Regions from separate parts of the Streptomyces sp. NPDC001868 genome, predicted to be linked through region 2. Evidence: riboswitches for the same ligand, from Rfam matches in the RefSeq annotation. Region 2 holds a riboswitch; the other holds the start of a gene.
What was found. Region 2 has a riboswitch for S-adenosylmethionine ahead of ABT147_RS22135 (putative leader peptide). Riboswitches for the same ligand answer to the same signal wherever they lie in the genome.

Region 1: it holds a riboswitch for S-adenosylmethionine, as region 2 does, so the genes downstream of both, thrC (threonine synthase) here and ABT147_RS22135 (putative leader peptide) in region 2, are expected to answer to the same signal.

What each region holds. Positions count from the first base shown of each region.
Region 1 is NZ_JBEOYO010000013.1:52,673-57,084, forward strand. Features, by position in the region: gene ABT147_RS17600 (alpha,alpha-trehalose-phosphate synthase (UDP-forming)) at 1-1,106, opposite strand, end outside; gene ABT147_RS17605 (glucosyl-3-phosphoglycerate synthase) at 1,395-2,339, opposite strand; SAM riboswitch class I at 2,471-2,617, shown strand; gene thrC (threonine synthase) at 2,635-3,927, shown strand; gene ABT147_RS17615 (MoaD/ThiS family protein) at 4,018-4,293, shown strand.
Region 2 is NZ_JBEOYO010000018.1:94,098-98,509, forward strand. Features, by position in the region: gene ABT147_RS22125 (ABC transporter permease) at 1-517, opposite strand, end outside; gene ABT147_RS22130 (ABC transporter substrate-binding protein) at 521-2,107, opposite strand; gene ABT147_RS22135 (putative leader peptide) at 2,409-2,525, opposite strand; SAM riboswitch class IV at 2,561-2,670, opposite strand; gene ABT147_RS22140 (sulfite oxidase) at 3,083-4,357, shown strand.

The DNA.
Region 1 (4,412 bases), on a different contig from region 2:
TCGGCGAGCCGGTACGCCGCCAGCGACCGCGCGAAGTCGTCCTTCAGATGGAGGATGACCGGGGTCCAACCCGGCGTCCCGTACAGCTCGTTGATCTCGTCCGCGACCCGCTGGACCTCGGCCATGTAGTCCCGGTACACGGCGAGGTCCTGCCGGGACGGGTAGGCGAAGGCGACGTGGACGACGCGCTCGCGCCAGGACGGCCGGTCGTCGAGGAGGTGCCGGAACGCGAGCAGGCCGCGCACGATGTTCTTGGACAGTTCCGTGCGGTCCACGCGGACGATCGCGCGGCGCGGGGTGCCGTCGGGGGCGGCCCCGATCTGCTCCCGCAGCGCGGTCACGCGCTCGTCGACGTCCGGCTGGTGGGCGCGGGCCCGCAGGAAGTCCGCGTCGGCGCCCAGACCGTGCACGCCGATCCGGGTGCCGGACGGGGAGTCCGGGCCGAGGACGGCGCGACAGCAGTCGGTGAACGCGTCCGCCCACCGCTGGGTGAGGAACGCGGCACGGTCGGCGCCGAGGATGCCGTCGAGCACCTGGGCCGCGATGTCGTCGGGGAGCAGCCGGAAATAGTCCACGGGCGCCCACGGGGTGTGCGAGAAGTGGCCGATCCGCAGGTCGGGGCGGAGTTCGCGCAGCATCCGGGGGGCCAGGGTCAGGTGGTAGTCCTGGATCAGCACGGCCGCGCCGTCCGCCGCCTCCTGCGCGAGCGCCTCGGCGAAGGCGCGGTTGTACGTCTCGTACGACGCCCACTGGCGCCGGAACTCCGCGTCGAAGGCGGGCTCCAGCGGGGTCTGGTAGAGCATGTGGTGCACGAACCACAGCGTGGAGTTGGCCACGCCGTTGTAGGCGTCGTGGTGGATGTCGGCGGGGATGTCCAGCATGCGTACGCCGGGCTCGGCGACGCCGCGGCGTACGGCCTCCCGGTCGCCGTCGCCCAGTGCCGAGCACACCCAGACGGCGCCCGACGCCGGATCGATCGCGGAGAGGCCGGACACGAGGCCGCCGCCGCCGCGCTTCGCTGTGAGGGCGCCCGTGTCGTCCTGTGTGTAGGTGACGGGGCCGCGGTTGGAGGCGACGAGGATCTGTGCACCGCGTGTTGAGGCCATAGGGCTCAACCTAGCCCTTGGGTTCGGCGGTCAAACGTGCGGTTCGGCCGTATACAGGAGCGCCTATGGGGGTGGGGGGTGCGTGTGGGGTGGCGACTGCGGCCCGGTGGGGGCTGGTCGAGCAGTTCCCCGCGCCCCTGAAAGCCGGGGCTGCGCCCCACGCTTTTCACCCCACAGCCCCGTCGCTTTTTCAGGCCCCCCGGGGCCTGAATCTTTTAGGGGCGCGGGGAACTGCGCGAGAAGCCCCACCGGAGCCGCACTCGCCGACGACCCGCACCCCCCACCCCCTCACGCCGCCTTCCGCTCCACGTACTCCTCGATGTCCACCATCGGCGGCCGCTCCTCCAGGTCCACCGAATACGTCCGCGGCTCAAAGCCCTCCCGCCCCCGTTCGAACTGGGTCAGGACGGGACGGATCAGATGGCCGCGGGCCAGCCGCAGCTGGGCCGTGCGGTAGATCGCCGCCGACATGCGGCCCAGCGCCGCCCCGTCCTGGTGCCTGTGTTTACGGACACCCACGTCGACCTGGGCCAGGGCATCGAGGCCCACCAGATGCAGCGCGTCGACCAGCATGCCCAGCTCGACCCCGTACCCGACGGGGAACGGAAGCTGTTCCAGCAGGGACCGCCGCGCCGCGTACTCGCCGCCGAGCGGCTGGACGAAGCCGGCCAGCTGGGGCCAGTGCATGTTGAGCAGGGGCCGGGCCATGAGTTCCGTCACACGCCCGCCCTGCCCGGCGGCGGAGCCCAGCGGCCGGTCGTACATCGCCTTGACGAGATCGACGCCGGGATCGGTGAGCAGCGGGCCGACGATCCCGGAGACGAAGTCGGACGAGAACTCCTTGAGGTCCGCGTCGATGAAGCAGACGATGTCGCCCGACGTCACCATCAGCGACCGCCACAGGACCTCGCCCTTGCCGGGCACGGCGGGTATGCGCGGCAGGATGTCGTCGCGGTGGACGACCCTCGCCCCGGCAGCCGCCGCGACCTGCGACGTCCGGTCGGTGGAGCCGGAGTCGACGACCACTATCTCGTCGACGAGCGGAACCTGCCGCATGAGGTCATGACGGATGATCGCGACGATGTCGCCGACCGTCTCCTCCTCGTTCAGCGCGGGCAGGACGACGGTGACCGACTGGCCGGTGGCGCGTTTCGCGGCCATGATCCTGTGGAGCGGGCGGTCGGTCATGGACCAGGAGCGGGTGCTCAGCCAGCGCTCGACTTCCTTCAGCACAGTGCGCGGCTCCTCTGCGTTCATCTCGCGGTTCGGACGGCTCTCTCAACTGTCCTGGCCTTCGGTTACAGTCTTGGACAACGCTGGTGACCATCGCATGTCGCTGCTCGTCGGCGTATACAACCAAATACCGCTCATCCAGAGGGGCAGAGGGATACGGCCCGATGAAGCCCCGGCAACCCTCCAGCCGGTCTGACCACGTAGTCGTGGTGAGGCTCCCGGCTCGGGAAGGTGCCAAATCCGTCTCACGGCGAAGTGCGTCGTGAGGAAGATGAGGAGAAAGGGCCTCGCCTCCATGGCTGCGCAGACTGTTGCAAGCACCACCGACTCCACCTCCACAGTAGACCTCGGCCCCGCCGCTGCCCTGAGCTGTCGGGAATGCGGTCACCGCGTATCCCTCGGACCGGTCTTCGCGTGCGAGGAGTGTTTCGGGCCGCTGGAGATCGCGTACGACTACTCCGCGTACGACACGGAGGAGCTGCGGAAGAAGATCGAGTCCGGGCCCGCGAACATCTGGCGTTACGCGCCCCTGCTGCCCGTCCCGGCCGATGTCGCCGACAAGCCGAACATCAACCCCGGCTGGACCCAGCTCGTCAAGGCCGACAATCTGGCCGCCGCGCTCGGTGTCGACGCCGGCAAGCTCTTCATCAAGGACGACTCGGGCAACCCGACGCACTCCTTCAAGGACCGCGTCGTCGCCCAGGCCCTGGAGGCGGCCCGCGCCTTCGGCTTCACCACCCTCTCCTGCTCCTCCACGGGCAACCTGGCCGGTGCCGTCGGCGCCGCCGCCGCCCGCGCCGGTTTCCGGTCCTGCGTGTTCATCCCGCACGACCTGGAGCAGGGCAAGGTCGTCATGGCCGCGATCTACGGCGGCGAGCTCGTCGGTATCGAGGGCAACTACGACGACGTGAACCGCTTCTGCTCCGAGCTGATCGGCGACCCGGCCGGCGAGGGCTGGGGCTTCGTGAACGTCAACCTGCGGCCGTACTACGCGGAGGGCTCCAAGACCCTGGCGTACGAGATCTGCGAGCAGCTCGGCTGGCAGCTGCCCGACCAGCTCGTCGTGCCCATCGCCTCCGGGTCGCAGCTCACGAAGATCGACAAGGGGCTCCAGGAGCTGATCAAGCTCGGGCTCGTCGAGGACAAGCCGTACAAGATCTTCGGTGCGCAGGCGGAGGGGTGTTCGCCGGTGTCGGTGGCCTTCAAGGCGGGCCACGACGTCGTACGGCCGCAGAAGCCCAACACGATCGCCAAGTCGCTCGCCATCGGCAACCCGGCGGACGGGCCGTATGTGCTCGACATCGCGCGGCGGACCGGTGGGGCCGTGGAGGACGTGAACGACGAGCAGGTCGTCGAGGCGATCAAGTTGCTCGCGCGGACGGAGGGGATCTTCGCCGAGACCGCGGGTGGGGTGACCGTCGGGGTCGCGAAGAAGCTGATCGAGGACGGGGTTCTTGATCCCACGCTGACCACGGTTGTTCTCAACACCGGGGACGGGCTCAAGACGTTGGACGCGGTGGCCGGGACCGGGCTGACCGCGACCATTCGGCCCAGCCTTGATTCGTTCCGTGCGGCCGGTCTGGCGTAAGGCCTGGTAGTCGTTCGTCTGCGGGTCCGTGGGGGCTGGTCGCGCAGTTCCCCGCGCCCCTAAAAACACCACCTGACCGGAGGTCCCATCGTGAGCGTTTCCGTCCGTATCCCCACCATCCTTCGCACCTACACGGGTGGACAGGCCGAAGTGACCGCCGAAGGGGCCACCCTCGCCGAGGTCATCGCCGATCTCGAGAAGAACCACAACGGGATCGCCGCCCGGGTTCTGGATGATCAGGGCAAGTTGCGGCGGTTCGTGAATGTGTACGTGAATGACGATGATGTCCGGTTCGAGCAGGGGCTGGAGACGGCCACGCCGGACGGTGCGGGTGTGTCGATCATTCCCGCGGTCGCCGGTGGCTGACCCCCGGTCAGTACCCGTCGGTAGTAACCGTCGGTAACTTTGATTACCGAGAGTTCATCGAATTGCCCCCTCCGTGAGAGAAGCGGAGGGGGCAATTCTCTATGGTTGAGCACTGTAGA
Region 2 (4,412 bases):
CGTTGCCGAACGCCGGGAACCAGCGCAGCCGGAACGAGAACAGCTCGACCAGCAGCAGTCCGACCCAGAAGGTCGGTACCGAGACACCCAACGGCGGCAGCGACAGCAGCAGTTGCCGCAGCCACCGCCGCGAGGTGTAGGTCGCCGACAGCGCGAGACCGCCGCCGAGGACCACCGCGAGCAGCAGCGCCGTACCGGTCAACGTCAGGGTCTGCGGCAGCGCGTCCCCCAGCGTCGTGGTCACCGGGCGGCCGGTGGAGATCGAGTCCCCGAAGTCCCCGCGCACCGCCCGGCCGAGGTAGTCGGCGTACTGCGCCAGTACGGGCTTGTCGAAGCCGTACTCGTGCCGGAGTCTGGCGAGCTGCGCCGGATCGACCTGGTTGGACTCCGCCCCGGCCCCGGCCATCGCCGACACCGGATCGCCGGGCAGGAGGACCAGCACCAGGAACGAGACCGTGTACGCCGCCCACAGCACCCCGAGCGCCTGCGCGACGCGTTTGATCACATAGCGGCGCATGCGTCAGCCGATCCAGGTGTCGTGCAGCTGGATCCGGCTGGACGCCTCGAAGTCGAGGCCGTGCACCTTCTTCGCCACCCCGAGCTGGGTCTGCAGCTCCACCACCGGGACCACATACGCGTTCCGTACGATCAACCGCTGTGCCTGCTCGACCAGTCGGGCACGCTCGGCCGCGTCGGTGGTCGCCGCCTGCCGGGTCAGCAGGGAGTCCAGCGGGCTCGCCGGCAGGTGGTAGAAGTTGGCCAGCTTCGTGGAGTAGGAGCTGCGCAGGATGTCGGGGTCGGCACGGGTCACATTGCCCCATACGGCGTCGAAGTCACCGGACTGGAGGGTCGGGGCGAACTGGCTGATCTGCCGCTCCTTGAGCACGATGTCGATGCCGACGGCCTTGAGCTGCTGCTGGATCAGCTCCAGGGCGGGCTGGTTGGTGGCCGCGTTGGCGAACCAGGAGACGGTCAGGCGCAGTTCGTCGCCGTTCTTCGTCCGGATGCCGTCGCCGCCGGTCCTCCAACCGGCCGAGTCCAGCAGGGACTTCGCCTTGGCGGCGTTGTGGGTCAGGTCCGGGCCGAGGTCCGCGTAGTCGGGGGTGGTGTGCGCCAGGATGCTCGTGGCGGGCTGTGTGCCGGTCGGGAACACGGCGTCGACGATCTGCCGCCGGTCGATGGCGAACAGGATCGCCTGCCGCACCTTCACGTCCTTGAGCAGTGGCCGGGAGTTGTTCAGCCCGAGGTTGAACACATTGCCCGGGTTGGCCCGCCGCAGCAGGTTCACCTGACCGCCCTTGAGCGCCGCCTCGTTGGCCTTGCCGACGCTGCTGATCGCGTCCACCTGACCCGACTGCAGGCTGCCGGTGCGCACCCCCGCCTCGGGCACCACCTTGAACACCAGTTTGTCGAGGTACGCCTCGCCCTTCTTGCTCCACAGCGAGGAACCCCAGTCGTACGAGGTCCGCTTGGCCAAGGTGATCGACTGGTTCTGCACATACTGCTTCAGCGTGAACGGACCGCTGCCGACGACGCCCTCGCTGCACTTCTGCTGCGGCGTCCTCTTCACGCTCGCCGACGACTCGATGCCCAGCGAGAACGTGGAAGTGGCTTGCAGGAACTGGGCGTTGGGCTGCTTGAACTTCACCCGTACCGTCAGCGGGTCGACCACGGTGGTGCTCTCCACACCGCTCAGATACCCCTGGGCCAGGGTCCCCAGGGCGCCGAGCTCGGGCACCGCGTCGAAGTTGTCCTTGACCACCTGCGCGGTCAGCGGTGAGCCGTCGCTGAAGGTGACCCCCGATCTGAGGTGGAAGGTGAAGGTCGTCGTGTCCGGGCTGATGTCCCAGCTCTTCGCCAGCCACGGCACGATCCGGCCGGTCTTCGGGTCCTGGTCGGTCAGGGAGTCGACGACCTGGCGCAGGGAGTAGATGGTGTCGTTGCTGCCGACCTGCTGCGGATCGACGCAGCCGGCGTCGGAACCCACCGCGAAGGTCAGGGTGCCGCCCGACCTGGGCTTCCCGTCACCACCGCTCGAACTGCCGCCGCTGCCGGACGAGCAGGCGGTCAGCAGCACACCGGTGGCCAGAAAGGCGGTCAGTGCCACCCATCGAGCAGGGCGAGCACGACGAGGTGGGAGGGCAGGGCGAAGTGGGAGGGCAGGGCGGGGAAGGCGGGAATCCGGATGCGCTGTCACGGAACGAGTTCTCCTACGCGAAAGTCGTCGCGCACGCGGGCGTACGGACAACGGCAGAGGTGCGGACGGTGCCGCTCCCGAGGCAGGGCGGCACGGTTCACATGGGGAAGGACGCGAAGAGGTTCAGGAGGTCGCCGGGGGCGTCAGAACCAGCGGTGAACGTCCTCGGACAGCCGACGGGAAGCAGTCGGTGTCGGCGACCGGAACGTGGTCAGCCGAGACAGAGGGAGCTGGTGATGCGCTGCAGATCGATGTGGCGGCGACGGGAGAACCGGGAGAGGGCCGCCGCGACCGTGAGGGAGGAACCGGAGACGCTGCTGTGCCGCACGCTCACTCCTCCACTTTCCGGGCCCCTGCCACGGGCCCACGCGCTTGCCGGATCGGCGATCCGGCCGGGCTTTCACCTGGAGCACCCCACCGCGTCGGAGGGTTGCCGGTCAGCGAGCCAGGGCTTGACGCTGACACTCAATGCCAGTTGAAACTTTAGCGATCGCCTTCGCGACCCGTCAACGCCGCATGGCGATTCGGGCACTGTCCCCATACTGCGGGAAGGCTCGGCACTGTGCGAAGGTTCCGTACCGTGCCGACGAGAACGCTCCGTTGACACCCTCCGCCCCACATGCTTGCATCCCGCCATGCCGTCGCCGGAGCCTCTGACTCGCCGCCGCGCCGTGGATCTCGTCCGCGTTGCCGCCGCGCTGTGTCGGACGACCGGCTGATCGCGCGCCTCCCGGGGTCGGTGCCAACCGCCTTGCCGCGCAGGCCAGTTGGGTAGGCCCCGCCTCTCCCCGACGGATGCCGCGCCCTCGCCCGCGCCGCCCCTTCTCGTGCCCCGCCGTGCTCCCTCATGTCCCTTCGCCCGCAAGCTCATGACGAGGATCCGCCATGCCATCTCCCACCCCCACCGGTCACCGCCACGAAACCGACTACGACCGCCGCCGCCTACGACAGTGGCTCGCCGGTGAGGCCAGGGCCGACGGAGTCACCCGCCGTCGGCTGCTGACCCTGCTCGCCGCCACCGCCGCCGGGACCGCACTCGCCACCGCACGGCCCGCCCACGCCGCCGACGCAACGATCGTCAAACCCCTGCCGCCCGAGTGGTTCATCCAGCGCGGCACCAACGCCGAGACCCGCTGGGAGGCCCTGCGCGGCACCGGCCACCACACCCCCAACGAACTGTTCTTCGTACGCAACCACACCTCCACCCCCGTCCTGGACGCCGACGACTGGCGGCTGCGGCTGTGGGGCACCGGGCTGCGCGGCACCCCCGGCGAGGACCGGCCGGTGGAGTTCGGCTACGACGACCTGCGCGCCCTGCCCGCCGTCACCCGTACCGCCTTCGTCGAGTGCGCCGGAAACGGCCGCTCCTTCTACACGGCCCAGCAGGGCGAGACGGTCACCGGCACCGCCTGGACCCTGGGGGCGATCGGCGTCGCACGCTGGCGCGGGGTGCGCCTGGCCGACGTACTGCGCAGGGCCGGGCTGTCCCCGTACGCCGTGGACGTGCAACCCCGCGGTCTGGACGCCGAGTTCGTCAGCGGGGGCGAGAGCCTGGGCCGGGTACGCCGTCCGCTGCCGCTGGCCAAGGCGCTGGACGACGTCCTGCTCGCCTACGAGATGAACGGTGAGCCGCTGCCGTACGACCACGGGTACCCGGTGCGGGTGCTGGTGCCGTCCTGGATCGGGATCGCGTCGATCAAGTGGGTCGGCGACATCGAGGTGTCCGCACAGCCGCTCTACTCACCCTGGAACACCACCTTCTACCGGCTGTTCGGCCCCGCCCACCCAGAGGGCGGCAGCGCGCCGCTCACCCGGCAGGTCACGAAGAGCGCCTTCGAGCTGGCGCGCGGGGCCACGTTCACGGCGGGGCGGAGACACGTCCTGCACGGACGGTCGTGGTCGGGTGCGGGCCCCGTCGCCCGGGTCGACGTCAGCACCGACGGCGGGACGAACTGGCGGCCCGCCCGCCTGCACGACCGCCCCCGCGCCGCCACCTGGACCCGCTGGTCCCTGAGCTGGCACCCCGAAACACCCGGCGCCACCCACCTGCTGGCCCGCGCCACGGACACGACCGGCCACACCCAGCCGGACACCGCCGTCCCCAACACACAGGGCTATCTGTTCGACGCGGTGGTACGGCACCCGGTCAGCGTGGTGTGACCGGCATCCGCCCAGGTCACAGGGGCGTTCTCAGTGCCGGGTGATAGGAAGCCGG